DNA from 3 places in the Cryobacterium sp. TMS1-20-1 genome. Region 3 is predicted to be linked to each of the others. Evidence: riboswitches for the same ligand, from Rfam matches in the RefSeq annotation. Region 3 holds a riboswitch; each other region holds the start of a gene.
The links. A riboswitch is a leader RNA that binds a small molecule or an ion and turns the genes downstream of it on or off. The one in region 3 is predicted to bind thiamine pyrophosphate.
Positions count from the first base shown of each region.

Region 1: linked by a shared signal. The riboswitch ahead of E3O45_RS09930 (YkoF family thiamine/hydroxymethylpyrimidine-binding protein) and the one ahead of E3O45_RS01490 (bifunctional hydroxymethylpyrimidine kinase/phosphomethylpyrimidine kinase) in region 3 are both predicted to bind thiamine pyrophosphate.
Region 2: linked by a shared signal. The riboswitch ahead of thiC (phosphomethylpyrimidine synthase ThiC) and the one ahead of E3O45_RS01490 (bifunctional hydroxymethylpyrimidine kinase/phosphomethylpyrimidine kinase) in region 3 are both predicted to bind thiamine pyrophosphate.

Region 1 covers NZ_SOGF01000047.1:60,331-69,673, reverse strand. The annotation lists gene E3O45_RS09950 (carbon starvation CstA family protein) at 1-36, shown strand, start outside; gene E3O45_RS09945 (YbdD/YjiX family protein) at 33-263, shown strand; gene E3O45_RS09940 (hypothetical protein) at 549-1,316, opposite strand; gene E3O45_RS09935 (PadR family transcriptional regulator) at 1,313-1,657, opposite strand; TPP riboswitch at 1,731-1,841, shown strand; gene E3O45_RS09930 (YkoF family thiamine/hydroxymethylpyrimidine-binding protein) at 1,859-2,497, shown strand; gene E3O45_RS09925 (ECF transporter S component) at 2,520-3,119, shown strand; gene E3O45_RS09920 (ABC transporter ATP-binding protein) at 3,112-4,776, shown strand; gene E3O45_RS09915 (energy-coupling factor transporter transmembrane protein EcfT) at 4,773-5,594, shown strand; gene E3O45_RS09910 (NAD(P)-dependent oxidoreductase) at 5,699-6,532, opposite strand; gene E3O45_RS09905 (serine hydrolase) at 6,604-7,485, opposite strand; gene E3O45_RS09900 (M13 family metallopeptidase) at 7,825-9,343, opposite strand, start outside.
Region 2 covers NZ_SOGF01000047.1:32,757-42,099, reverse strand. The annotation lists gene E3O45_RS09820 (aldo/keto reductase family oxidoreductase) at 1-781, opposite strand, end outside; gene E3O45_RS09815 (HAD hydrolase-like protein) at 894-1,562, shown strand; gene E3O45_RS09810 (FAD-binding oxidoreductase) at 1,567-3,036, opposite strand; gene hxlA (3-hexulose-6-phosphate synthase) at 3,068-3,691, opposite strand; gene hxlB (6-phospho-3-hexuloisomerase) at 3,803-4,387, opposite strand; gene E3O45_RS09795 (response regulator transcription factor family protein) at 4,501-5,472, shown strand; TPP riboswitch at 5,638-5,745, shown strand; gene thiC (phosphomethylpyrimidine synthase ThiC) at 5,739-7,394, shown strand; gene E3O45_RS18220 (hydroxyethylthiazole kinase) at 7,472-7,861, shown strand; gene E3O45_RS09780 (hypothetical protein) at 7,840-8,085, shown strand; gene E3O45_RS09775 (BTAD domain-containing putative transcriptional regulator) at 8,187-9,170, shown strand; gene E3O45_RS09770 (response regulator transcription factor) at 9,294-9,343, shown strand, end outside.
Region 3 covers NZ_SOGF01000010.1:74,484-83,826, reverse strand. The annotation lists gene E3O45_RS01525 (phosphotransferase family protein) at 1-207, shown strand, start outside; gene E3O45_RS01520 (YceI family protein) at 258-818, opposite strand; gene E3O45_RS01515 (oxygenase MpaB family protein) at 1,013-1,831, shown strand; gene E3O45_RS01510 (Lrp/AsnC family transcriptional regulator) at 1,839-2,327, shown strand; gene pdhA (pyruvate dehydrogenase (acetyl-transferring) E1 component subunit alpha) at 2,437-3,573, shown strand; gene E3O45_RS01500 (alpha-ketoacid dehydrogenase subunit beta) at 3,570-4,589, shown strand; gene E3O45_RS01495 (dihydrolipoamide acetyltransferase family protein) at 4,589-6,022, shown strand; TPP riboswitch at 6,095-6,194, shown strand; gene E3O45_RS01490 (bifunctional hydroxymethylpyrimidine kinase/phosphomethylpyrimidine kinase) at 6,177-7,718, shown strand; gene thiE (thiamine phosphate synthase) at 7,753-8,397, opposite strand; gene thiO (glycine oxidase ThiO) at 8,459-9,343, shown strand, end outside.

The DNA of each region.
Region 1 (9,343 bases), on a different contig from region 3:
CCGGTGCACAAGAAGATCAAAATCAAGGGTCACTGATGACCCTGTTGGCGGGCGTCCGCAAGGGCGCCCGCGGGGTGGTCTGGTTCTTCAAGGGGATCCTCGGCGAGGATGCCTACGAGAAATATGTGGCGCACCACGCGAGCGTCTGCGAAACGGATGCTGCGGGCGTGGGCCGCGCGCCGCATCCGCTCATGACAGAGCGGGAATTCTGGCGCGACCAGACCGACCGTCAGGATGCGAACCCGCAGGGACGCTGCTGCTAGAGGCGGATAGTCTGCGGCGAAGACGAACGGGGGCGGGGGGCGGCGACTGAGCGCGCTCCGCCCCCCGCCTCGACCGGCTGCCGCCGTGGGAGATCGCGCTGCTCTGGTTTGTCGGGTATCCCTGAGCTCGTACTTCGCCCATTTTTTCGCCGACCCGTGAGTTTCTGACGTCGAGCCGTGAGTTTCGACCCCAAACCGCGCCGGAATCGGGGTCAAACTCACGGCTCGGCGGCCGCGCCAGGGTCAAACTCACGGTTCGAGGGCGAGAGCCGTGGCCACGGCCGATTAGCGCTCGAGCGGCTCGCCGAACAGCGCGAACAGCCAGACCACGATCGACGCAGCCACCATCGACCAGGTGACCACGCCGAGGAACAGGCGCGTCGAGAACGACTGCCGGAATTCGGGCGACCCGCCCGGGTCGACAATCGCGTCGTCACTCAGGGAATGGCTCGCCTGACTCCAGATCGCCGGAACGAGCACGAGCAGCGCGGAGACGATCACGATCGGCAGGGCGGGCACGGTATAGAGCACTCTCGAGCTGCTCCACAGCCCGAGGCCAAGAGAGGTGCCGACACCCAATACCGCCGCGACCACGACCATCCAGGCGCGCAAGCGCAGGCGTGCGAGCGCCTTGAGAAATGTCGGCACGAGCAGGATCACGACGACTGCGGCAACGAACACCACGAGTGTTTTCAGGTCGATCTTCACCGCCGTACCATGCACGAGCGGGAGGGCGGAAAGCAGGAAGCCGAAGAGTCCGAACGCTCCGAGACCGGCCAGCAAACCCCCACGGTTCACTCGGCGCAGCGGGATGGTCAGCAGGCCCAGCTCGGCCGCGTAGCGCTTGGGGTTGCCGAAGCACTCCAGGGCGCTCGTGCCGGAATCGGCGAGAAACTCCCGAGCGCTGGCCAGGGCATCTCCGATTGCGTCGCCGCGCACGCCGAGCAGCCGCAGTTCGATGGTGAACTCGTCGAACCAGGTGGCGTCGTCGGTCACTTTAGAGCGGATGTCGGTGCTTCCGTTGTCGGGATCGCGCGGGTTGCTGGTCATCATGATTCGGCCGGCCCTTTCTGCAGGTGGTCGTGCACGGTGGTGGAGAAGAGCACCCAGTGGGCGGTCTGGTCGGTGAGCTCTTGCTGGCCGTCGTCGGTGAGCGAGAAGTACTTGCGGCCAGGTCCCCCGGCGCCCGGTCGCCATTCGGCGGCGATCCAGCCGGCGGCTTCGAAGCGCGTGAGCAGCGGATAGAGCGTGCCACCCTTGATGGCGCCGAAGCCGGCGGATTCGAGCGCCGATGCGATCGCGTAGCCGTAGGTCGGGCCGGGCGCCAGCGTGCGGAGCACGCAGAGGCCAAGGGCGGCGCGCATCCACTCGGCTGGCCAGGTTTTCGGTTGCATGACTACATAGTCTCACTAGTTAGCCAGACTGTCTACTCGAGGATCGGGCAGCCACGGGCATGCCATACTTTCGTTGTATCAACACGGGAGTCCGATTAATCGGGCTGAGAGGAAGCTGCAGAGGCTTCGACCGTCGAACCTGATCTGGATCATGCCAGCGCAGGGAGGCTGACTCGTCTTTCCCGTGCCCCCACGAAAGAAATGGGCACGATCATTCCAGAAACCCCCTTCACAGCCACACCGGCGGAGTTCGGCATTGGCGCGCGCCTCACCCTCGCCGTCATGCGCGACGACTACGCCGCCGTCATTCTCGACGCACTCCAGCAGGCAGATTCGACCGGGATCGCACTTCAAACCGGCGTCGTCAGCACCTACCTGTCCGGCGCCGAACCCGACCTGCTGCGCTACGTCAGCCAGGTCGTCGCCGGCGCGAGCCGCAGCGGAGCCCACGTCACGGCAACCGTGCAATTCTCCCGAGGATGCCCCGGCGAAGTCACCTGCACGCTGCCGCCCAACGGCGGGCTCTTCGCCGAGGTCGTGAACCTCACGCCCACCGGCGTACACGCTGTCGCAGAATGGGCACTGTATCCACTGGATGACGGCACCGGTTCTGCTTCCGCCGATCACATGCGCGACATCTACGCCGCGATCGAGAGTGCCAAGGCCTCCGGGCTCACGGTACACAGCGAGCACTTCGTCACCCGGCTCGAGGGCGACCTCGCCCTCGTGCTGCAGGTCATCGCCGCCGGCTGGATCGTGGCCGGCCGAACGGTGCAGCACGTGGCGACGCACGCGACCCTGTCCCTCAACAGCCCGAGCCTGAACTCCCATGCGTCCTGACGCCGACCAGAAGGAAACAGCCATGCCCACAGCATCCGCCAAGAAAAGGCACTGGAGCCTCAAAGACCTCGTGCTTGTCGTCGTGCTCGGTGTCGTGTTCGGCTTTCTGTACTGGATATTCGTGCAGGCATGGACCGCCCTGTCGATCGCGATGGGTCCGGCCGGCGACCTCGCGCAGCACTTTCTGCTCGGCTCCTGGCTGCTCGTCGCCCCGATCGCGATCGCCATCGTGCGACGGCCGTTCGCCGGCATCTTTGCGGAGGTTATCGCGTCGGTGATCGAGGTCGTCTTTCTCGGCTCCATGGTCGGGCCGCTGCTCTTCGTCGCCGCCGCCATTCAAGGCGCGGGCAGCGAGATTCCGTTCGCCCTCACTCGCTACCGCAACTACGGCTGGCTGACCTACGCACTTTCGGGGCTGCTCGGCGCCGGGCTGGTGTTCTTCTACTCGGCATTTCGCTCCGGCTGGTACGGCCAGGAGATCTTTCTGCTGCGCCTCGCGATTCAGCTGATCTCCGGCGTGATTCTCGGCGGACTGCTGGCCAAACTCATCGTCGATGCCCTCGACAAAACTGGCGTCGTCGACAATTTCGCGATCGGCCGCGATCGCCTCGCCCGTGCCTGAGACCGACATCCTGACACTGCAGGACGTGTCGGTGCGATTTCCGCGTCGGCCCGAGGCCGTGCTCAGCGACGTGTCGGTGCGCCTCGCGCCGGGCGAGCAGCTCATCGTGTTCGGCGCCTCCGGTTCGGGCAAATCCACCCTGTTGCAGACCATCACCGGCGTCATTCCGCATTCGGTCGTAGCCTCGCTCGGCGGCAGTGTGCGCATGGGAGGGACGCTCAGTATCGAAACCTCCGTCGTCGAGCTGTCCCGGCTCGTCGGCGTGGTCGCGCAGGACCCCGCATCGTCGGTCTGCCTGCCCGACGTCGAACAGGAGCTTGCCCTGCCGCTCGAAAACCGCGGTGTCGACCCGGCGCTTATCTCGGCGCGCATCGATCGCGCGCTTGACGCTGTTCAGGCACGGATGCTGCGACACCGGTCGACCGGGCAGCTGTCCGGCGGCGAAGGCCAGCGCGTGGCCCTCGCCGCCACCCTCATCGCCGAACCGGCCGTGCTCCTGCTGGACGAACCCACCTCGATGCTCGACGCGGCGGGCCTGGGCGCCGTGCGCCGCGCCATCCGTTCGGCCGTCGACACCTACCGGCCGGCCGTCGTGCTGGTCGAACACCGCATCGACGAGTTCACGGGCACGGCGGGAATCGCCGGGCTGCCGCCACGCGCACTCGTGCTCGGCGAGGCCGGAACCGTCATTGCCGATGGCCCCACGGTCGACGTGCTCGCCCAGCATGGGCGCTCGCTCAATCAAAACGGATGCTGGCTTCCGCTCGAAACCGAATTGCTCGCCGTGACCGGGTGCGCCGGCGGGCTCGGCGAACCGGGCGTGCGCGCCGGCCTCCGGTCACTCGGCGAGCCGGCCGAAGCCTTAGGGCGACGGCAGGACTTCGGCCGGATCGTTCTGACCGCCACGGATGTGGCCATTGATCGCGGGGTTGGCGCGCCGAACGGGACCGCCACAACGGTTCTCGCCGGCGTCAGCCTCGATCTGCGGGGCGGCGAAATCGTGGCCCTGCTCGGCGGCAATGGAACGGGCAAAACCTCGTTGCTGCTGACCTTGGCGGGATTGCACCGGCCATCGGTAGGCACCGTGACCGGCGCCCGACCCGGCATGATCTTTCAGAATGCCGAGCACCAATTCGTCGAGCACACCGTGCGCGGCGAGATTCGGCATGGGCTGCCGAGCCTGAGCGATGACGAGCTTCAGGCCATTTTGCACCGGCACCGGTTGACCCACCTCGCCGATCAAAGCCCGTATCGACTGAGCGGCGGCGAGAAGCGGCGGCTCAGCGTCGCCGCCATGCTCGCGCACGATCGGCCGGTGCTGCTCGCCGACGAACCCACCTTCGGCCTCGATCGCCGGGACACCATCGCCACCCTGGCAGCGCTCGGCCAGGCGGCCGACGCGGGCCGCAGCATCCTCTTTTCGAGTCATGATCTTCGTACCGTTGCAACCCTCGCCGACCGGGTGATCGTGCTGGCCGACCGCACGGTGATCGCCGACGGGCCGGTGTTCGAGGTGTTGCGGTGGGACGAGGTGCTGAAGCAGGCCGGGCTCGAGCTGCCCCCGCTGATTCGGCACCTGCTCAAGGAATTCGATTCTGACGCGCGGATTCGCCGCGTCCTGGGTCAGCTCGACGTTGCCGTGGGCGCGACGACATGACTGCTCAACTCATCGACGTCGATGCTCCCCCGACACGACGGCCCGGCAGCGCCCTGGCCAGGCGCAACCCGACCGTCAAACTCGCGCTTCTGTTCGTCGTCTCCCTCGTGCTGATGTTTGTTTTCGATCCGATCACGCCACTGGTGCTGTACCTGCTCGCTCTCGGCGCGGTCGCCGTCACGGCTCGCATTCCCGTGAAAGTATTCGTTCTCGCACATATTCCATTTCTGGCATTTGCTCTCGGCCTTCTGATCGTGAACGCGCTCAGCCGGCCAGGGGACGTACTCTGGCAGTCCGGGGTGCTGCGGATCACCACCGAGGGACTGCTCGTGGGGGCTGCCCTCGCCCTGCGCACCCTCGTCATCGGCGTGCTCTCGATCGGCTTTGTGCTCTCGACCGACGGCGTGGCCCTCATGACCAGCCTGCACCAGCACGCCCGGCTCGGCTCCCGCCTCACCTACGCCGTACTCGCCGGCTACCGTATGCTCGAAGAGCTGCCGCGCGAGTGGCAGACCATCCGCCAGGCACACGCGGTGCGCGCTGCCCTCCGCCCCAATGGCAAGCCGCCTCGCGGCCTCCGTCAATACGGTCGGGCAGCCTTCGCCCTGCTGGTGCTATCGATTCGCAAGGGCGAGCGGATGGCGCAATCCCTCGAGTCGCGCGGCCTCGGCCTGACCCCGCGCAGCACCTGGCGGCGTATTCCCCTCACCCGCACCGACTGGGCCATGGCCGCCGCGGTACTGACCACGTTGACCGTCGTCGTCGGCCTGAGTTCCTTTCTCGGCTTTCTGGAAGGCTTCCATGCGCTCAACACCTGAACGAACCCAGATGCACCTGGTCGCCATGGTCAACCCGCCGCCCCGTGCGTCTCAACGCGTGGAAGCGTTTGAAGGGGTATGAAACTCACGGCTCGGCGCAAGCGTCAGGCCAGGGTGCCGTCGACGAGCTTCACGATCATCGAGCAGTCCTTGCCGCCCTGCCCCTGATCGACCAGGCGCTGGAACAGCTGGGCGACGTGCTTCCCGATCTCGAGCGGGGTGTCGGTCGGCGAAAAGTCGCGGTTCACGGCCGCCGACGGCACGACTCCCTCGATCGGATACCAGGTGCGCAGCGCCCAGCTGTCGCCCGATGAAACGGATGCGATATCCCAGAAAACCTGCGGGTCCAGTCCCAGCCGATCGGCCAAAACCGCCCCCTCCGAGGTCGCGGCCAGGTTGATGAACAGCATGAGGTTGTTGCAGATCTTCGCCGCCTGGCCGGTCGTGGCCCCGCCGGTCGGAATAATGTGCGCCGCCATGGGCTGGATGTAGGTGGTCGCGTCGGCGACGGCATCCGTTTCGCCACCGATCATGAAGGTGAGCGTGCCGGCCTCAGCACCGGTGATGCCACCCGAGACCGGGGCGTCGACGAGGCGAAAACCCGCAGCTTTCGCCGCGTCGTGCAGGGCCTGGGAGGATTCGATGTCGATCGTCGACGACTCCACCAGGAGGGTTTTCGGGTCGGCATGGGCGAAGACTCCCGCCTCGCCGAAGTACACCGCGCGGGCGTGCTCACCCTTGGGAAGCATGGTGAAGACAACGTCGGTGCCGTCAACGGCGTCCTGGATGCTGGTCGCTCGGGTCACGCCGGCAGCGACCGCAGCGTCGAGGGCCTCGGCGTTGAGGTCGAAGCCGCGCACGCTGTGCCCCGCCTTCACCAGGTTCGCCGTCATGGGGCCGCCCATGTGTCCGAGTCCAATCCATCCGATAACCGCCATGGCATAGCTCCTTCGCTCCGGTGACGGGCGTCAATGCCCGTCCCGTACACGATGGCACAACTTGGCGGGAGCTAGTGCACGTACTCCAGCAGGTCCGCCCCGACCGCGCGCATCCCCTCGAGCACCGCGAGGCGGGTCATCAACAGGGCGTCATCGAATGCCATCGACACGGCATAGGTCGCACCGGCCCGAGGGCCACGGAGGATACCCACCTCGCTGCGCACCCCGGCGGTCGTGCCGGTCTTGTTGACCATGAGCAGGCCGTGATCGCTCTCCCGATGCGCCAGGGGGTCGAGCCCAAAGGCGCTCGCGACCAGCGACAGGTCGGTGTTGAGCGACAGCCAGCCGATCACGCGCGCGCTCGTCTCAGCGTCCACGATTTCGCCGCGGGCGAGCGCGGTGAACAGCCAGGTCAGTTCCTTGGCGCTGCCCACCGACAGCTGCGGTGCGTCATCGGGGCCGCGTTTGTCGCGCACCAGGTCGAGCAGTGCCGTACGGCTGAGGCCGAGCTGCTCGGTGCGGGCACGCACCGAGTGCAGCCCGACGGCGCGAATGAGCACGTTCGTCGCGAGGTTGTCGCTCGTCGACCCGACGAGCGCGGCGAGATCCGCGACACCCAATCGGGCCACCTGTAGGTGCTGCCAGACGCCGGAATCACTCACGGCATCGACATTCGTACGCTCGAGCATCGTGGCCATACCGAACTCGGCGTCTTTCAGCCGCGTGGCTACCTCAATCAGCAGCAGCACCTTGCCGATACTCGCGGTCGGCATGGAGACGTGGTCGTCGACCGAGAACAAGACCCGGCCGGTCGCGAGGTCGGTCGCCCGGGCCGAAACCTGCACACCGTTCAGGGCAAGGTCGCCGAGGGCGGCGAAGCCGCGAGCGAAGCTTTCTGGAGTCTCGGCGCCGCGGTGTTTGCCGCCGGGCGCTGCGGCGTGGCGGGAACGCATCAAACCTGAGGCGACGGCATCGCCCGCATCCGGGCCGGACCGATGCCCGCCGCCGCTCGGACCAGAACCGCTGGACAAGACCATCGTTGGCTCATTCCTCCCTCGGTGCTGCCGATTGCTACAAACCCGGACTGCGTCAATCTACTCTGAGTCAATCCGCTCTGAGTCACTCGGCTCAGCCAGCGACTACAGCGGCAAACGGCGCAAGGCCAGCCTCTGGCCGATCAAGGCGCACGGCCAACCCTAACAAAGACGGGGGACGCGCGAACTGGCCGAGGCGAGAAGGCCAGATCATGACACCCCACTCGGACCCCGGCATGCCCGCCGCGGACGGTACCGCTACCAGATCGTGACGCGCTTTTCCGGGGCCAGCCACAGGGCATCCGCTTCGGAAACGTCGAATGCCTCGTAGAACGCGGGAATGTTGCTGACGATCTGGTTGCAGCGAAACTCGTTCGGCGAGTGCGGGTCGATGGCCAGCAAGCGGATGGCCTCAGCGTCGCGTAATTTCATTTGCCAGGCCTGGGCCCAGGACAAGAAGAAGCGCATTTGCCCGGTGAGGCCGTCGATGACCGGGCTGTCCTGGCCATCGAGCGAGAGCAGGTAGGCCTTCCAGGCGATGGAAAGCCCGCCGAGGTCGCCGATGTTCTCGCCGATCGTGAGCGCGCCGTTCACGGTGTTTCCGGGGATAGCCTTTGGTTCAAGGCCCTCGAACTGGGCGATGAGTGCGGTCGTGCGCAGCTCGAATGCGGCCTTGTCGTCGGCGGACCACCAGTCGGTGAGGCGGCCGTCGCCGTCGTATTTGGAGCCTTGGTCGTCGAAGCCGTGGCCGATCTCGTGGCCGATGACCGCGCCGATCGCGCCGTAGTTGGCGGCTGGGTCGCGCTCCTCGTCGAAGAACGGAAACTGCAAAATGGCGGCCGGAAAGACGATTTCGTTGAATCCGGGGTTGTAGTAGGCATTGATGGTCTGCGGCGTCATGAACCATTCGTCGCGGTCGAGCGGCTTGCCGATCTTGCCGAGCTCGCGCTGAAACTCGAACTCGCCGGCGGCCTTGACGTTGCTGATCAGGTCGTCGGCGGTGATTTCCAGGCTCGAATAATCGCGCCATTTCACCGGGTAGCCGATCTTCGGCGTGAACTTGCTGAGTTTCTCGAGCGCCCTCCCGCGGGTCTCCTCGGTCATCCAGTCGAGGGTGCTGATGCTGTTCTCGTAGGCGGCGACGAGGTTGGCGACCAGCACGTCCATGCTCGCCTTGGCGCTCGGCTTGAAGTGGCGCTCCACGTAGATGCGACCGACGGCCTCACCGAGGGCGCCCTCGACGAGCGAGACGCCGCGCTTCCAGCGCTCGCGCAGCTGCGGGGTGCCGCTCAGGGTTCGACCGTAGAAGTCGAAGTTCGCCTCCACGAATTCGCCAGACAGGTACGCAGCACTCGAGCGGATGACCTGCCACCGCAGCCAGTCCTGCCAGGCCTCCAGGCGGTCCTCGGTGAGCGTCGCCGCGAGTCCGACAATGTAACTCGGTTCGCGCACGACGACCTCAGCGAGAGCACCGGACGGGCCGTCGAGGCCGTCCAACCAGAGGTCGACGTCGGCGCCGGCAGCGAGCGCCGAGACCTGATCCCAGGTGCGCAGGTTATAGGTCTTCTCACTGTCGCGCGTGGCGACCTTGTCCCAGTGGTGCGAGGCGAGTTCGGTCTCGAGCTCGAAGACGCGCGCGGCGCGGCCGGCGGCGTCGGCGAAACCGGCGAGGGTGAACATCCGCTCAAGGAATTGCTGGTACTTGGCGCGAATATCAGCGAATTTCTCTTCGCGGTAGTAGGACTCGTCAGGCAGGCCGATGCCGCCCTGCGCAATG
Region 2 (9,343 bases), on a different contig from region 3:
GCCAGCCGAGAACGATGGCCTCGCGGGTCGTGTTCTTCGCCTCGGCCAGCGTCTGCACCAAAGCGGATGCCGCCTCCTCGGCCGCCGCGCCCGTCGCCCCGGAATACCGGCCCTGCGCGAGCGCGCCCCAGGCCTGCAGCCGCACCCCATTACTCGCGCAGTGCTCCAGCGTGCCGTGCGGGAAGGTATTGTCGGCGCCCTCCGGGTGGTTGACCAGCACCGTGCTGTCGACCCAGTCGCGCTTGAGCAGGCTCATCTCAAGCTGGTTCACCACGATCGGCAGGTCGATCTCGCGCTGGAGGAACGCGATCTGCGCGCCCGACATGTTCGAGACGCCGAGGGCGCGAATCTTACCGGCGGCGTGCAGGTCGGCCACCGCTGCGGCGACAACGGCGGGTTCCATCAGCGGGTCGGGCCGGTGCAGCAGCAAGGTGTCGACGTAGTCAACGCCCAGGCGCGCGAGGCTGTCGTCGACGCGCGCCACGATCGCCCCGAGGTCGTAAGGAGCGTGCTCTGCATCCAAGCGGATGCCGCACTTGGTCTGAATCTCGATGCGCTCGCGCAGTCCCGGCGCGCGTTTCAGAACCTCGCCGAATACCTGCTCCGCCTTGCCGAAGCGGTAGATGTCGGCGTGGTCGAACACGGTCACGCCGATCGCCAGCGCGGCCTCGATCGCGGCGGCGGCGTGGTCGATATCGGCCGCGACGTAAGGAGCGGGGCTCCAGTCGCCGCCGAGTCCCATGCATCCGTAGATCAGGCGGGCGGGCGGAGACGACGTCATACGGATTCCTTTGTGAGGGGGAACAAAAAGGCTAGCGCCTCGCTAACCGTACGAATGCTGAGAAAATGGGTAAATGGGACACTTTTTCGGCTGACCGCCTAGGCTATGCCGAATGAACGCAACATTGACGCGCACCTGGAGCGCCATTCTCTTCGACCTTGACGGAACCATCACGGATTCCGCCCCGGCCATCACCAGCTCTCTGGCCCGCACGTTTACGCTGCTCGGCCGCCCGGTGCCCTCCGCTGCCCAACTGCTCGCCTACGTCGGCCCGCCCATGTTCGACGCCTTTCAGGAATACGCCGGCATGACCCCCGCCGAAGCCGTCGAAGCCATCGCCGTCTACCGCGCCGAGTACCACGGCGCCGCCGCGCTCGACACGGCTGTCTTTCCCGGCGTCGCCGGCCTGCTCGAACGTATCCACGCGGCCGGAATTCCGCTCGCCCTGGCCACCAGCAAGCCCGAGCTCAGTGCGATCGCCATTCTCACGCACTTCGACCTCGCCAAGTACTTCACGGCCACCGTCGGTGCTTCCGCCGACGACACCCGCAGCAACAAGGCCGACATCGTCGCAGAGGCGCTCGCCCGCCTGGCCGCGACCGGCGTAGACACCGGCGGCGCCGTCCTGGTCGGCGACCGCAGCTACGACGCCATCGGCGCGCAGGCGAATGGCATTCCGGCGATTCTGGTGGAGTGGGGCTACGGCTCGCCGGCCGAGGCCGAGGCGGCGACCGCGGTCGTGCACTCGACCGACCAGCTCCGCAAGCTGCTGCTCGGCTGAAGCACTACGAGTCGAAGCCCAGCCCCACGGCATCGAGCCCCTTGAGCAGCACGTTGCGGCGGCCCCGATTGTGGTCGGCACGATTGAGTGCCCAGCGCGTGGCCTGAATTCCAGCGGATGCGAGCGGCTCCGGTGGGAACGAAAGCGGACGGCCCCGCACCATGGCCAGTTCAGTGCGCTCCGTACTGCGGCCGGCCAGCTGGTCCAGCATGACCTGGGCGGCGAAGTGCGTGGCACCAACACCGAGGCCGGTGAAGCCGGCCGCATAACTGATGCGCCCGCCGCGAGCCTGCCCGAAGAAGGCGCAGAACTGCGTGGACGTGTCGATCGCGCCCGCCCATTTGTGGCTGAAGCGCACGCCGGCCAGCTGCGGAAACGTCGTGAAGAAGTGGCTGCTGAGCTTCTCGAAGGTCTCCGGTCGGTTCTCGTAGCCGCTGCGCACCTTTCGCCCGTAGTGGTACACGGCGTCGTAGCCGCCAAACAGAATGCGGTTGTCGGCGCTCAGCCGGTAGTAGTGAAACTGGTTGGCGAGGTCGCTCAGGCCCTGCCGATTCTGCCAGCCGATCGCGGCGAGCTGGCTCGCATCGAGCGGTTCGGTCATTAGCACGTAGTCGTAGACCGGAACGGTCGCGAGTTTGTTGCGTTTGAGCAGCGAGGGAAAGACATTGGTGGCGAGCGCGACCTTCTGCGCGGTCACGGTGCCGCCCGTGGTCACTACCCGGGCGCCCTGGGCCGGCCGACGTCGGGCCGTGTCCACGCTCTGCACGAGCGAGTGCTCGAAGATCTCCACTCCAAGGTCGGTCGCCACGCGCGCCAGTTCGGCAGCGAGCTTGCCCGGATGCACGAGGGCGGTGCTGCCCCGGTGCCAGACGCCGGCGAGATAGGTCGGCGACGCGACCTCGGCCCGCACTGCGGACTCGTCGAGAAACACCACGTTTTCGCCGATCGTCTCTTCGCGCAGCCACTCAATCTGATGCTCTTCGATGGCGAGGTCGATGGATCCGGTGCGTTCAAAATCGCAGTCGATGCCGAGGTCAGCCACCGCTCGTTCGATCTCGTCGAGGTTCTCGTTGCCCAGTTCGGTCAGTCGGTCGATCTCTTTCGGCCAGCGACTGCGCCCGTTGTCGTCACCGTGGGTCAGGCTCGCCTCGCAGAAGCCGCCGTTGCGACCGGATGCCGCCCAGCCGACCGTGCGCGCCTCCAACAAAAGCACCCTCGCATCAGGGTTTTGCTGCTTGGCCAGCACCGCACTCCACAGTCCGAGGTAGCCGCCGCCAACGATCGCGAGGTTGCAGCGCAGGTCGCCGGTGAGCGCTGGATAGCCGGTACGCGGCTCGAGCTCCTCGAGCCAAAACGAGCCCTGGCGTGTTCCCGTGAGCGAGGCTTTAACAACGGATGCCGCTGGCCGGGCCCGGTCGGATTTCTCGTCACCCGGGCAGGGACATCCGCTGAACGCAAAAGTGCCGCCCCGCAGAAGCGGGACGGCACCAGATCAAGCGCTTGGGCTAGATAATCGCGGCGCGAAGGGCGGCAGCAGCTGCGGCCGGGTCTTCGGCGCCGTAGATTGCTCCGCCGGCAACGGCGACCGTTGCTCCGGCGCGCTGCACCGAAGAGATGGTCGACAGGTTCACGCCGCCGGCAAGGGAGAACGGAACCTTGGCGGTCTCGCCCTGGTTGAGCAGTGTGGCGAGCGAGAAGCCGGGCTCGGCCTGCTCGTCGAGTCCAGCGTGCATCTCGACGAACTGGGCACCGAGCGCGGTGACCTCGCGGGCGCGGGTGACCTTGTCGGCAACGCCGATGAGGTCAACGACGATGCCCTTGCCGTGCTTGGTCGCGGCGGCGACGGCTCCGATAATGGTGCTGTCCCCAGCCGTGCCGAGCACGGTGACGAGGTCTGCACCGGCGGCGAAGGCGATGTCGGCTTCGAGCTCGCCGGCATCCATCGTCTTGAGGTCGGCGAAGACGATCTTGTCGGGGTGCGCGTTCTTGATCGCGGTGACGGCGCGCAGGCCCTCTGCCTTGATCAGCGGGGTGCCGAGCTCGATGATGTCGACGTGCGGTGCAACCTGAGCAGCCAGCGTGAGCGCCGCTTCGGTGGTCAGTACGTCCATAGCTACCTGAAGCTTCATGGGGGTTCTTCTTTCTGTTGGGGTACGTGTTTCTTGCGACCGGGCCCGGGCCCGGTCGGTGGGCCCATGATCTAACATGGGCCCGGTTTCCGGGCCCGGGCCCGGTCGGCATTACTCGAGGTTGGCGTGACGCGGCCAGAGCTGTTCGGCCGTGGAACCGCTCGCCTTCCAGAGCATGTGAAACAGGGCGTCGCCGACGAACAACACCGACTGCTCGAACAGGCCGCCCGAATACTGGGCCGACACCTGCCCGGCGTGGTCCTGCTTGGCAGCCGCGGGAATGACCACGCTCACCGCGGCGAGCCGCCCGAGCGGCGACTCGGGCGCCGTGGTCAGCGCGAGAATGCTCGCCCCCACGCCGTGAGCCGTCTCGGAGGCACGCACAATGGCGCCCGTCGTTCCGGATCCGCTCGCCACCAGCAGCACGTCACCCGACACAATCGCCGGGCTGGTCACCTCGCCCACCACGTGCACGTCGAGGCCGAGGTGCATGAGTCGCATCGCGGTCATCTTCAGTGCCAGCCCGGAGCGGCCAGCACCGAGCACAAATACCCGGGGTGCCGCGGCGAGCAGGGTTGCCGCCGCATCCAGTACTGAAGCGGATGCCGATTGCAGCGCCTCGACGACGCGGCCGTTCTCGGCGAAAATGAGGCCGAGGGCATCCGCTGCCAGTGGGGTGGTTGTCGTTTCGGTCATGATTCAATGTTCCACTCCTTCGAGTGGGAATGCTGCCCGCCAAACGAGCGGTTTTCCTACCCAAACGGATGGCTCTGGGTGGGCTCCGAGGATGGCCCGGGTAGGCTGGGGGCATGACTTCCGCTTCATCTAACCCCGGCGTGCGCGCCACCGCCACTGAGGCCGCTGCGCGCAGCACGGCCGCCGCCGCCCTCCGGTCTGATGCTGCTACCGGAGCAGCCGAACCGGCCGCGTCATCCGCCACGACCGCAAAACGCTCGACGCTCCCCGCAAACTCCCCGGTTCAAACAGCGCGCAGCGCAGCCGCCGAACGCTCCAAACTCATCGCCGACCTCACCGACGCACACGCCACCACGCTGGAATCCCTGCTCGCTGTGCTGCGCTCCGGCAGCACGAGTGACACCGCCGCCCGACAGAAGGCCACCGAACTCGCCGCCGCCGCGATGGTCGCCCTGCGCGCGGTGAGCGACCTCGATCGCAGTCTCACCGAGGAACCCGTCGCCCGCGCCTTCGAACGCCTCAGGAACGACCTGCGCCCGCTCGTGCGTTTCGGCGACCTCGACGTGCAGTTCATCGAGCCGCCGGTGAACGGTCGGGCATTGCCCGGCGAGGTCGCCCACGAAGCCCGCGCCATCGTGCGCGGCGCCGTACTCGCCCTCGTCGAACAGGCCGGGGTCGCGCGGGTGCGCGTGCAGTGGGACTGCGACGGAAGTAACCTGCTCATCCACATTCGGGACGACGGTCCGGGCAACCTCGATGCCGAGGTTCCGAGCGTGCGCCAGCTCGCCGCCCGCGTCGTCGCGCTCAGCGGCACCCTCAACGTGGAGGCCACCGCCGGCTGGGGCTCCGAGATGGCCGTGTCGCTGCCGCTCGACGCGCCCACGGCATCCGTCACCGCCGCCGCGGCCTGGGGCCTCAGCCCACGCGAACGCGGCGTGCTCGAACTCGTCGCCTCTGGGGCGCGCAATAAGGCCATCGCACAGGCCCTGACCATCAGCGAGAACACAGTGAAGTTTCACGTGGCCAACCTGCTGCGCAAGGTCGGCGCCTCGACCCGCGCCGAGCTGGCCGCCCTCGCTCGCTAAGCGGATGCCCAGCGCCAGCTATGCCTGGCCCGCCGCAGGCTCGGGCGCCAGCTCCCGGTCATCGCGCCAGCGATGCCCGGCGCGATGGCCCCCACCGGGCGCGGTGACCGCGACCCCGGTAGGCCCCGAGCGCGCAACCAGCGCTAGGGTAAAGAAGTCAGAAGACACACCAACCACGGGAGCGCGCACCAGCGAGCTGAGAGGACGGCCAGGGCCGTCGACCGTTGAACCTGTCCGGGTAATGCCGGCGTAGGAAGTTCGAGAACATGCGCACAATTGACGACACAACTATGTCCGAAACCGTCACAACGGGCCCGATCCAGGGCAGCAGCAAACGCTACGAACCGATAGAAGGCTGGCCCGGGCTCGAAATTCCCGTTCGCCGGGTGAACCTCAGCAACGGCGAACACTTCGACCTGTACGACACGTCCGGCCCGTACACCGACGAGACGGCCACAATCGATCTCGAGAAGGGGCTGCCGCAGACTCGGGCCGGGTGGGAGCATCCGCTGCCCATCGACGGCGCTGCCACCCAGCTGGTCTGGGCCCGCGCCGGCATTGTCACGCCGGAGATGGCCTACATCGCCGCGCGCGAGGGCGTCTCGGTCGAGCTCGTCCGCGACGAGGTGGCGCGCGGCCGGGCCGTCATTCCGGCCAACCACAAGCATCCGGAGAGCGAGCCGATGATTATCGGCAAGGCCTTCACCGTGAAGATCAACGCGAACATCGGCAACTCGGCGGTGACCTCGTCGATCGCCGAAGAGGTCGAGAAGATGGTCTGGGCGGCCCGCTGGGGCGCCGACACCCTGATGGATCTCTCCACCGGCAAGGACATTCACCTCACTCGGGAGTGGATCATGCGCAACTCGCCCATTCCGGTGGGCACCGTTCCGCTCTACCAGGCCGTTGAAAAGGTCAACGGCGACCCGTCGCTGCTCACCTGGGAGATCTACCGCGACACCGTGATCGAGCAGTGCGAGCAGGGCGTCGACTACATGACCGTGCACGCCGGCGTGCTGCTGCGCTACGTGCCGCTGACCGCCAACCGGGTGACCGGAATCGTCTCGCGCGGCGGCTCGATCATGGCCGCCTGGTGCCTCGCGCACCACCAGGAGAGTTTTCTCTACACCCACTTCGTGGAGCTGTGCGAGATTTTGCGCCGCTACGACGTGACCTTCTCGCTCGGCGACGGCTTGCGCCCCGGCTCGATCGCCGACGCGAACGACGAGGCCCAGTTCGCGGAGCTGCGCACCCTCGGTGAGCTGACGAAGGTCGCGAAGTCGCACGGCGTGCAGGTGATGATCGAGGGCCCCGGCCACGTTCCGATGCACAAGATCGTCGAAAACGTGGCGCTCGAAGAGGAACTCTGCGAGGAGGCCCCGTTCTACACGCTCGGCCCGCTCGCCACCGATATCGCACCGGCCTACGACCACATCACGAGCGCGATCGGCGCGGCCATCATCGCCCAGGCCGGCACCGCCATGCTCTGCTACGTCACGCCCAAGGAACACCTCGGCCTCCCCAACCGCGACGACGTGAAAACCGGCGTGATCACCTACAAGATCGCCGCGCACTCCGCCGACCTGGCCAAACAGCATCCGCGCGCCCAGGAACGCGACGACGCCCTCAGTCGGGCCCGGTTCGAATTTCGTTGGACCGACCAGTTCGCGCTCTCGCTTGACCCGGACACCGCGCAGAGCTTTCACGACGAGACGCTGCCGGCCGGCCCCGCCAAGGCCGCCCACTTCTGCAGCATGTGCGGTCCCAAGTTCTGTTCCATGCGTATTTCAGCGGATGTTCGGGTGTACGCCGAAGAGAACGGCCTCACCAGTCTCGAGGCCATCGAGGCGGGAATGGCCGAGAAGTCGGCCGAGTTCACCCGTCTGGGCAGCTCGGTCTATCTACCGCTGCGGGTGCTCTAATGACGGTCATTTTCGACAAGCGGATGCCCACCGACACTCCCACGGTCACCCCGGCATCCGCTGGTTAGGCCATTCGCGTGCTGGCGGCACTCCGCCGGCACCATCCGCTCGTGCAGTGGCTCATGAATACCGTCGTCGCCGGCTTCACCGCCAACGTGCTGCTCGCGGTTGGGGCTGCGCCGGCGATGGTCGACAACACGGAGGAATCGGCCGAATTCGCCGCCATGGCCGGCGCTATTCTGGTCGACCTGGGCACCTTCGCCGTGCACACCGGGCACGAGATCATGACCCGGGCAGCTTCGCCGTGGCCCTGCTGGATGAGCTCCCTGTTCCAACGCCGCCGCGAAATTCTGATCCCATTGGCCATCGCCTGGCTCGTGATGGCTGGGTGCCGGCGACCGCCGCCGATCTGCTCTCCAGCCCGGTGTAGCCCGGGGTCCACCGCGTGCGCATTCTGCTCGAACTGACCGAAACGGATGCCTCCGGCCTCGCCTTTCGCGCCGCCGACTACTCCCTATCCGGACTCGGCGCGCGGTCCGCCGCGCTCTGGGTCGACCCGGCGGAGCAGAGCGGAGCATCCGTTCAAGCGACCCTCGTTTTCGAAATCCCCAATCAGGTCATTGCCCTCGTCCTGGATAGGCCTCAGGGGGCCAGCCTGTCCCTCGGAACCGGGCACCATACCAACTCCTGAAATGGTCCCCGAAATTGGGGGTAGTTCCCTAGTCCACCCGCGGCTTACCCCGGGCTTGGGCAAACGGGCACCATTGTCGCATTCCAACAGTGGAGGTCTTCATGACAATGGAATCGGACACCCGAGTGCAGCCAGCCAGCGCGCCCTTCGCACACCTCAACGTTCAACTCTTCGGCAACCTGACCATTCGACGCGGCCCCGTTGTTCTGCACGCCCACCAACTCGGCGGACCGAAACCACGCCAGATCCTGGAGATTCTTCTCGTACACGTTGGCCTCCCGGTATCGAAAGACCACCTGATCGAATTGCTCTGGGGAGCAAACCCGCCGGTCGAAGCCCTGCCCACCCTGGAAAGTTATGTCAGCGTGCTGCGCCGCCACCTGCAGCCCGGTGCGGGAAAGTTCGGGCCGTTGCAGACAACGACCGGCGGCTATGTGTTGGACCGCGACCTGGTCGATGTCGACCTTGACCAGTTCGACCATCTGCTGCAACGAGCCCAGAAAACCAATCCCGAGCTGGCTTACCCCTTCTTACTTCGCGCCCTCGACCTCGCCGAAGCCCCACTGCTCTGCGATGAACTGGTCGCAGCGTGGGCATCGGAGGCACGTGACCTGCACGCGTCCCGGCTGACCGCAGCCCGCGTTCTGGCGTCCGAAACCGCCGCTGCCCTGCACCGGATCGACGATTCCGTCGATCTCGCCACCCTCGCGATTGCCGATGACCCGCTCAATGAACGAGCCTGGACGGCCCTCATCCTCGGGCTGGAGGCTGCCGGACGCCACGCCCAGGGCCTGCAGGCCTATGACCGGTGCCGCCATGCCATGCAGAGCGAACTGGGCTGCGCACCCGGCCAGATTCTGCGCTCAGCCCAGCTGCGTCTGCTGCACGCGACGGCCGCCGAAGACGGTGACCTTGCCGACGTGCTCTCGGCCTTTCTCGTGCTGCACGAACAGCTGGGAGTGCCAGCACCCGATTCGCGCCCCCGACCGAGCACACTTCCGCGACCAGAGCCGGTCGCGGATTCCCTCCGAGAGGCCACTGATGTCATCACCTCATTCCTGCGCCGCGCCGTCGCTCGCGCCTGATTCCCGAGTCATACCATATGGGGGACAAAAACAACAGGACTCGACAAAATCTCATGTTCTGCAGACACTGGTTTGGTTTATGGAGCTAACGCAGCTCGCGACAGGGCAGAGAGGTCGCCGCAGATGACCACGCAGATGTCCCCCCTTGAACCCAGCATTCAGGGGACGGCGCT
Region 3 (9,343 bases):
GTCGCCGACGTGTTCACCCGGGCCTACGACGAGGCGTTCGGCTCCCCCACCCCCGATGTGGCCCTCTGGGACCACTTCGCGGCGATGAAGGCCTTCCCCCGGGTGGAGACCTGGGCGCCCAACTATCAGGATCTCGGCCGGACCGACCTCGATGGCGCCGAGCTGCGCCGCCGTCTGACCGAGTGGATGCTCACCATTCCCGCTTAAACGCAGCAGGGCCCCACCGAAGTGGGGCCCTGCCGAAAAAATACTACGGGTTACGCGTTGAGCGCGGCCTGCAGTTCGAGCGTGATGGTGACCTTGTCGCCGAGCAGCATTCCGCCGGTTTCGAGGGCAGCGTTGTAGGTGAGGCCGAAGTCTTCACGGTTGACCTCGGTCTTGGCCGTGGCACCGAACTTGTAGTTGCCGTAGGGGTCTCCGCCGAAGCCGCCGAACTCGAGCTCGAACGTGGCCGGCTTGGTGATTCCCTTGATGGTGATGTTGCCGTCGACGAGGTAGTCGTCCTTTACGACGCGCACACCGGTCGACACGAAGTCGATCGTCGGGTACGTCTCGGCGTCGAAGAAGTCGCCGGTGCGCAGGTGACCGTCGCGGCCCGGCTCGTTGGTGTTGATCGAGACGACCTTCGCGGAGGCGGTGACGCTCGTCTGGAGCGGGTTCTCGCCGGTCACGAAGGTGGCGTCGAAGTCGTCAAAGGTGCCCTTGACCTTGCTGATGACGATGTGGCGAATGCTGAAGCTCACGGAGCTGTGGGTCTTGTCGATGGTCCAGGTTCCAGCCTTGTAGCCCGGGATATTGGTGATCGTGGTCTCGCTCATAGAAGTTCTCCTCAAGTGTGTGGGCCCAGGAATTGTCGCCCTCGGATACATGCAAGCGCATAGAAGACGCACATATTCCCCAGAAGACAAGTATTCATCTCCCCCTGTTCGGGCGTTCAGACGGGACCTAAACTCAGGACGACCGAATAGGCTCACCCTGTCACGAGGTTCTGCGTGTTTATTGGGAGGTTGCTGTGAGCGCACGCGCACCAAGCATGCGGGGGGTAGCGGGTGAGAGCCTGCTGATCGCCGCCGGAGGCCGGGCCATCCTGCTGCAGCTGGCGAATCCGGCCATCGGGCACGGCGTGGCCGACCACAGCCATTTCGCCGCCAAGCCGCTCGCCCGGCTGAACGGCACGCTCAGCTACGTCTACGCCACCGTCTTCGGCGAGGCCGACCTGGCCGCTGCGATGGCCGCGCGGGTCAATCACGCGCACGTTCCCGTGCATTCGGTCGGCACGACCCCCGAGTACAACGCGTTCACCCCCGAATTGCAGCTCTGGGTTGCCGCGACGCTCTATGAATCGGCCACCCACCTGCACGCTTTGATCTACGGCCCGCTGGGCGACAACACGGCCGATACCGTCTATAGCGAATACGCCCGGCTCGGCACAGCGCTGCAAGTGCCGCCAGAACTGTGGCCGAAAGATCGCGCCGCCTTTCGCCAATACTGGAACGAGCAGCTGCAGCTGCTGACAACGGATGCCGCCACCCGCGCGGTCGCGCACGAGCTGTTGCACTCGCGCTCGGCTCCGTTCTGGTATCGGGCCGCCCTGCCGCTGGCCCGGCTGATGACCGCTGGACTGCTGCCGCCCCACGTTCGCGTGCTGTTCGAACTTCCCTGGACCGAGCGGCACGAGCGGCGCTTTGATCGCGTGCTGGGCGGCATCCGCTTGATTTATCCCCGCCTGCCGCTGGCGCTGCGCCACTGGCCCAAGAATCACTATCTGCGCGTGCTGCGCAAATCCGGTCAGCGCGAATCCACGGCGGCCGCGCCCGCGCCGGTAGTGTGAGAGTCCAATGACGCAGCCCCAGACTCCCCACCCCGGACTCGACAGCACCGATCGCCAGATTATCGCCGAGCTCAGCCGGGACGGTCGACTCTCGATGCGCCAGCTGGCCCTGCAGGTGCACATCTCCCGCACCGCCGCCCACACCCGGGTGCAGAAGCTGATCAGCCACGGCGTGATCACCGGCTTCGGTGCCCAAACCGACCGTAAGGCACTCGGGCTCAACGTGTCCGCGCTCGTAGTCGTGAAAATCGGCGATGTCGCCTGGGGCGCAATTGCCGCGCAGCTCGCCGAACTGCCGTTCGTGGAGAAGGCGCAGGCCGTGAGCGGCGACATCGACATCATTCTCACGGTGAGCGCTCCCGACCATGAGCAGCTCAGCCAGGCCATTCTGCGCGATATCCACACCATGCCGGGGGTGATCTCGACCCGGTCCCACCTCATTCTCGACGAGATCATCGGGCATGCACCCGGCACGACTCCGGACGCCTGGCACTGATTCAGGACTCAACCATGCCGATTGGTCGCCGTCTGGCGGATGATCGGCCAATCGTTCACAACTGCGAAAAAGCGCGGCCAGGCCTGCGAAAAGGGCGCACCATTGGCTCATGAGCCTCAATGTCGAGAGCACGCCGCTGACGGCCGTGCTGGCACCCCCACCCCTGCGGTTGATCGATGATTCGGGGAACGCCGTTCCGGGCACCGAGAGCGGCGGATTCGTCCTTCCCCCGGTGGAGACACTGGTCGACCTCTACCGGCAGATGGTCGTGGCCCGCCGGTTCGACGTGCAGGTCACCGCCCTCACCCGGCAGGGTCGCCTCGCCACCTACCCATCCGCGCTCGGCCAGGAAGCCTGCGAGATCGCCGCCGTCGCCGCGCTCTCGCCGCAGGACTGGCTGTTTCCGACCTACCGGGACAGCATCGCGCTGCTTACCCGCGGCGTCGAGCCGAAGGATATTCTCGCCTCGTTCCGCGGCGACTGGCACAGCGGTTACGACTATCAACAGCATCGCATCGCCCCGCAGGCCACCCCGCTCGCCACCCAGGCACTGCACGCCGTGGGCCTCGCGACCGCGGCCAAGCTCAAGCGTGACGACACCGTGGCGCTCACCCTGCTCGGCGACGGGGCCACGAGCGAGGGTGACGCTCACGAGGCGTTCAACTTTGCCGCAGTCTGGCAGGCCCCCGTCGTCTTCGTAGTGCAGAACAATCAGTTCGCGATCAGCGTGCCCCTCGACAAGCAGATGGCCTGCCGCACCATCGCCGACAAGGCGATCGGCTACGGCATGCCCGGCTTCTACGTTGACGGCAACGACGTCGCGGCCATGTTCGCGGTCATCTCAGCGGCGGTCGACCGAGCCCGCAGCGGCGGCGGCCCGACCCTGATCGAGGGCCTCACCTACCGCATCGAGGCGCACACTAACTCGGATGACCCCACCCGCTACCGCAAAACCGCCGACGTCGACCTGTGGCGCAGCCGCGACCCGATCGAACGCCTGGAGAAGTACCTCATTGCCCAGGGTGCGTTGTCCGAGGAAGAGCGCGCTTCCGTCGCTGCGGCCGCGGAGGCACTCGCAGCGACGACCCGCGAGTGCATGACCGAGCAGGCGGTAGTCGATCCGCTCGAGCTGTTCGAGCACGTCTACGCCACCCCCCGCTCCGCCCTGGCCGAGCAACGCGCCTTTCTGGCGGCCGAACTCGACGCCGACGCATCCGCTGGTGAATACGAAGAGAGCACCCGATGAGCCCGCAGCAGCCCCTCGAGACCGGAACAGCTGTGCGCGCTCCGGAAAACCTGACCATGGCCGCCGCCCTCAACGCGGCCATTCGCGACGCCATGGTCGACGATCCGACGGTCGTGCTGTTCGGCGAAGACGTCGGGCCGCTCGGCGGCGTGTTCCGGGTCACCGACGGCTTATACGCCGAATTCGGCGAGACCCGGGTGAGTGACTCGCCGCTGGCCGAGGCCGGCATCGTCGGAACGGCGATCGGCATGGCGATGTACGGCCTGCGCCCGGTGGTCGAGATGCAGTTCGACGCGTTCAGCTACCCAGCGTTCCAGCAGATAGTGTCGCACGTGGCGAAGATGCGCAACCGTACGCGCGGCAAGATTTCACTGCCGATCGTCATTCGCATTCCCTACGCCGGCGATATCGGCGGCGTCGAGCATCACTCCGACTCCTCCGAGGCGTATTGGACGGCGACGCCCGGGCTGACCGTGGTGAGCCCGTCGAACCCGGCCGACGCCTATTCCATGCTGCGGGGCGCCATCGCGAGCGACGACCCGGTGATTTTCATGGAGCCGAAGAGTCGCTACTGGAGCAAGGCGGAGCTTTCCCTGCCGGTGCAGACCGAGCCGCTGAACCGGGCCGTCGTGCTACGGGAGGGCAGCGATGTCACGCTCATCGCCTACGGTCCGACCGTGAAGACCGCCCTCGCGACGGCCGAGCAGGGCGCGGCTGAGGGGCTCTCGATCGAGGTCATCGACCTGCGCACGCTGTCGCCGTTTGATGACGAGACGGTGGGGGCATCCGTTCGAAAGACCGGCCGGGCCGCGATCGTGCACGAGGCCGCCCAGTTCGGCGGTTACGGCGCTGAGGTGGCCGCTCGCCTGACCGAGCGCAACTTCTTCTACCTGGCCGCGCCCATTCTGCGCATCACCGGCTTCGACATTCCGTACCCGTCACCCAAGCTCGAGGAGTATTTCTTGCCGACCCCCGACCGAATCCTCGCCGCGCTGTCGACCTGGGAGTGGTCCTGATGAGCCGCGAGTTTCTGCTGCCCGACCTCGGTGAAGGACTGACCGAGGCCGAGATCGTGGCCTGGCTGGTCGCTCCCGGCGATACGATCGCCATCGACCAGGCCGTGGTCGAGGTTGAATCGGCCAAGTCGATCGTGGAGCTGCCGTCGCCCTACGGCGGCGTCGTGGCAAGCCTGTTCGGCGAGCCCGGCCAGGTCATTCATGCCGGGCAGGTGCTGCTGACCGTGACCGACGCGACTGCTGACGCTTCAGCCGGTGTTGTCGGCGTTCCGGTCGCCGCGGCGACCGTCGTGGCGGTCGAAGGCTCCGGAGCCGTTCTGGTCGGCTACGGCGCGACCGAAAGCACCCGGCCGGCGCGCAAGGTGGCCGCCGGTCGGTTCGGCAGCCCACGGGCAGCGGATGCCCCGGCACCGGCTGCATCGACGCCGCCCAGCGCTGTTGCGCTGGCCGAGCGCCCCGCCGAGGTGGCGGCATCCGTTTCTGCGGCCATCGATTCGTCCAGCACGGTCGACCCGATCCGCCGCTCCCCCGTCGTGTCTCCGATCGTGCGCCGGCTGGCGCGCGAGAACGGGTTCGACGCGAGCACGCTGGCCGGGAGCGGGCACGACGGTCTGGTGCTGCGCAGCGACGTCGAGGAACACATTCGCACGCTCACCGCTCCGGCCGTGGCTGTCGATGTGGCAGCCGATGTGGCAGCCGATGTCGACGTTGCGACGCCGCCCAGCGCTGTCGACGCGGCGAGTGCGGATATTCGCATTCCCATCACCGGCCTGCGCAAAGTCGTGTCACAGCGGCTGACCACGTCGCGTCGGGAGATTCCCGAGGCGACGATCTGGCTCGACGTCGACGCGACCGCCCTGTTCGCCGCGCGGGACCAGCTGCTCGCGGCGACGGGTGAGCGGTTCAGCGTGACGGCGCTCATCGCGCGCTTCGTGGTGGCCGGGCTGCGCCGGTATCCGGTGCTCAATTCTTCGGTCGACACCGCGAGCCAGGAGATTCTCCAGCACGGAGCCATCAACCTCGGCATTGCGGCGCAGACCTCACGCGGGCTGATGGTTCCCGTCATCCACCGTGCCCACGCGATGAGTACGCGACAGCTGCGCGATGCCCTCGCCGCGCTGGTGGCGCAATCGCCCGACGGCACCTTCTCGCCGAGCGCGCTGACCGGGGGAACCTTCACCCTCAACAACTTCGGATCGCTCGGCGTCGACGGTTCGGCCGCGATCATCAACCATCCCGAAGCGGCCATTCTCGGCATTGGGCGCATGATCGAGCGGCCGTGGGTGGTCGAACACGCACTCGCGGTTCGCACCGTCGTAGAACTCTCCATGGTGTTCGACCATCGGGTCTGCGACGGCGGAACCGCCGCCGGGTTTCTCACCTATGTGGCCGGCTGCATTGAAAACCCGGTGAGCCTGCTCGCCGACCTGTGAGCTCGGGGCGTGTCCTGAACGCCCACGATTCTGGCATCGGTAACTGAGTGACGTTTGTTGGCGTATAGGCTGCTGAGTGACACGGGGTGCTCCGCACAATGCGCGAGCTGAGATGAATACCCGTTGAACCTGTCTAGTTAGCACTAGCGAAGGAATGTCACGGATGACTGATCAGACCTCGAGTATCACGCCGCGCACCACGCCTCGGATTCTCAGTATCGCCGGCACCGACCCGACCGGCGGTGCCGGCATCCACGCCGATTTGAAAAGCATCGCGGCCAACGGCGGGTACGGCATGGCAGTAGTAACAGCTCTGGTCGCGCAGAACACACGCGGGGTGCGCTCGGTGCACACCCCGCCGGTCGCGTTTCTGCGCCAGCAATTGAACGCCGTGAGCGATGACGTGACCATCGATGCCGTGAAGATCGGCATGCTCGCCGAAATCGACGTGATTCACGAGGTGCGTTCCTGGCTAAATGCCCACCGTCCTCCGCTCGTCGTGCTCGACCCGGTGATGGTGGCAACAAGTGGTCACCGGCTGCTCGAACCCCAAGCGGAGCAGGCTCTGCGTGATCTGATCCCCCTCGCCGATCTCGTCACACCCAACGTTCCCGAGCTGGCCGTTCTGCTCGCAGAACCCACAGCGGCAAACTGGGCTGCGGCCATCGAGCAGGGCAAACGACTATCAGCCCGCACCGGAGTCACCGTGTTGGTGAAGGGGGGTCATTTCGACGAAGCCCTCTGCCCTGACGCCCTGGTCAACACCCACGGGCTGCTGGCACAGAGCGTTGTCGAGTTTGCCTCGCCGCGCATCGCCACCAAGAATACCCACGGCACCGGATGCTCGCTCTCCTCGGCAATGGCCACGGTACAGGCGCGAACCGGGGACTGGGCTGCGTCTCTGGCCGAGGTCAAAGACTGGCTTCAGGATGCTCTGATCCATGCCGACGACCTCGAGGTCGGTCAGGGCCATGGCCCGATCCATCACTTTCATCGGCTGTTCGCAGGCGCGTCGGCCGAGTCGGCCACACCAGCTGATTCGGTGAAGTTCAGTGCGACACTGTGGCGCGATGTCGAGCTGATTCGCACGCAGATCTTCGATCTGCCGTTCATTACGGATCTCGGTACTGGGGTTCTGGCCGAGCGAGATTTTGCGTATTACCTCGCTCAGGACGCGCTCTACCTCGCCACTTACTCGCGCGTTCTTGCGCGCGCCAGTGAGATCGCGCCGAGCATGCACGCACAGCGGTTTCTGGCCGATTCGGCACGACGGTGCCGCGACGTTGAGTTGGAATTGCACAGAAACTGGCTGGGGCAACGGGACGTGTCGTCCGAGGCCGGCCCGGTAACGGCTGGCTACCTGGATCACTTGCTCGGGCTCGCTGAGGGCGGAAACTATGCGGTGCTTCTGGCGGCGCTGTTGCCCTGTTTTTGGCTCTATGCGGATGTCGGTGAGCGGCTGCACACCGACTTTCTGGCGCGCACCGAGACAGCAGTACATCCATATGCGGCGTGGCTCCAGACGTATGCCGATGAAGAATTCGCCGCGGCCACGAGAGAAGTCATCGCGCTCACCGACGACGCTGCGGCCACGGCCTCTGACGCGCAACAATCGGCGATGCGCCAGGCGTTTGCCACCTCGTCACGGTTCGAGCTCGACTTCTTCGACGCCCCTCGGCACTCTGTGTTGGCCTGAGATGACCACGCCAAACTCGGTACTGTGTGCGGTATCAGCCCAGCGCGGGCAGGCTGGCCAGAAGTCGCTGCGCGGCATCCGTCGGGTCGTTGGCGTCGGTGATCGCGCGCACCACAACCACTCGAGTCGCGCCAGCGTCGACGACCTGGTTGATGTTGCCGAGGTCGATGCCGCCGATGGCAAACCATGGCAGCTCGCTGTCGGTGGCTGCGCTGCGGGCGGCCGCGTAACGCAGAAGCTGCGTTCCGACCGCCGCTCGACCGGGTTTTGTCGGTGTGGCCCAGACTGGGCCGACGCAAAAATAGTTGAGATCGTTCGCGGCCAGGGCTGCATCCACGTGTTCGGTGCTGTGTGTGGACAGGCCGATCACGGCGGCCGGGCCGAGCAGGGTGCGAGCGGAGGCCACCGGCAGGTCTGTCTGGCCTACATGAAATACCGGAGCGCCCGCCAGGCTGGCAATATCCGCCCGATCGTTGACGGCCCAGAGTCGTGCGTGCTGGTCGGCAACCGAGCGCAGAATTTCGAGATATTCGAGCTCCTCGGCAGCGTCGATATTTTTGTCGCGAAGCTGAATGATGTCGACCCCACCAGCGAACGCCGCCGCCACGAAGTCAGCGAAATCGCCACGATCCTTCCGGGCATCGGTGCAGAGATACAGCCGGGCTTTTGTCTGGTCCATGCGACCAACCCTATGGGCCAAGTTCGAGCGTCCGTGCCAGCGCAGAGGAACGGTGCGCACCATGAATGAACGAGTCGTGAACCGCACGGTCGACGTCGCCGTGATCGGCGGTGGCATTATCGGGCTCGGCATTGCCTGGGCTGTTGCGCACTCCGGCCGCACGGTGGTCGTCATCGATCCGGACCCCGCCGGCGGCGCAACGTACGCTGCGGCCGGAATGCTCGCGGCTGTGAGCGAATTGCACTACCAAGAAGAGGTGTTGCTCGAGCTCATGCTCGCCTCCTCGGCGCTGTATCCGGCGTTCATCGAATCACTGGGGCCCGATCATCACCTCACCGGGTATCAGAGAACTCACACCATGACTGTTGGCGCTGATTCGGCCGACCGGCAAGCGCTGGCCGACCTGCGCGGGGTGCAGCTCGCCAACGGGCTAGCCGTCGACCCGCTGACCATTCGTGCGGCGCGCGTGCTTGAACCGCTGCTGAGCCCTCACGTTTCCGGTGCCTTCATGGTGGAGCAGGATCATCAGGTCGACCCGCGCCGGCTCGCCGAGCGCATCCAACTCGAACTTGCCACGCTGGCGAAAAGCCGCCGGTGGGGCCACGACGCCCTGATCCGGGTGAATGCCATGGGGCTACTGCACGACGATTCCGCGGATGCCTCATCTCGCGTCACCGGTGTCGCCCTGGCTGATGGCGGAACGGTCAGTGCCGCCGAAGTAGTTGTGGCCAATGGCCTCGCGGCGGCTGGGTTGAACGGGCTACCAGAGCGACTGACCCTGCCACTTCGACCGGTTTACGGCGATATTCTGCGGCTTCGGGTGCCGGCGCACCTTCGGCCGTTGCTCACCTGCACGCTCCGCGGGCTGGTGCACGGCGTGCCGGTCTATCTGGTTCCACGATCGGACGGAACGGTCGTGATCGGAGCCACCCAACGCGAAGACGGC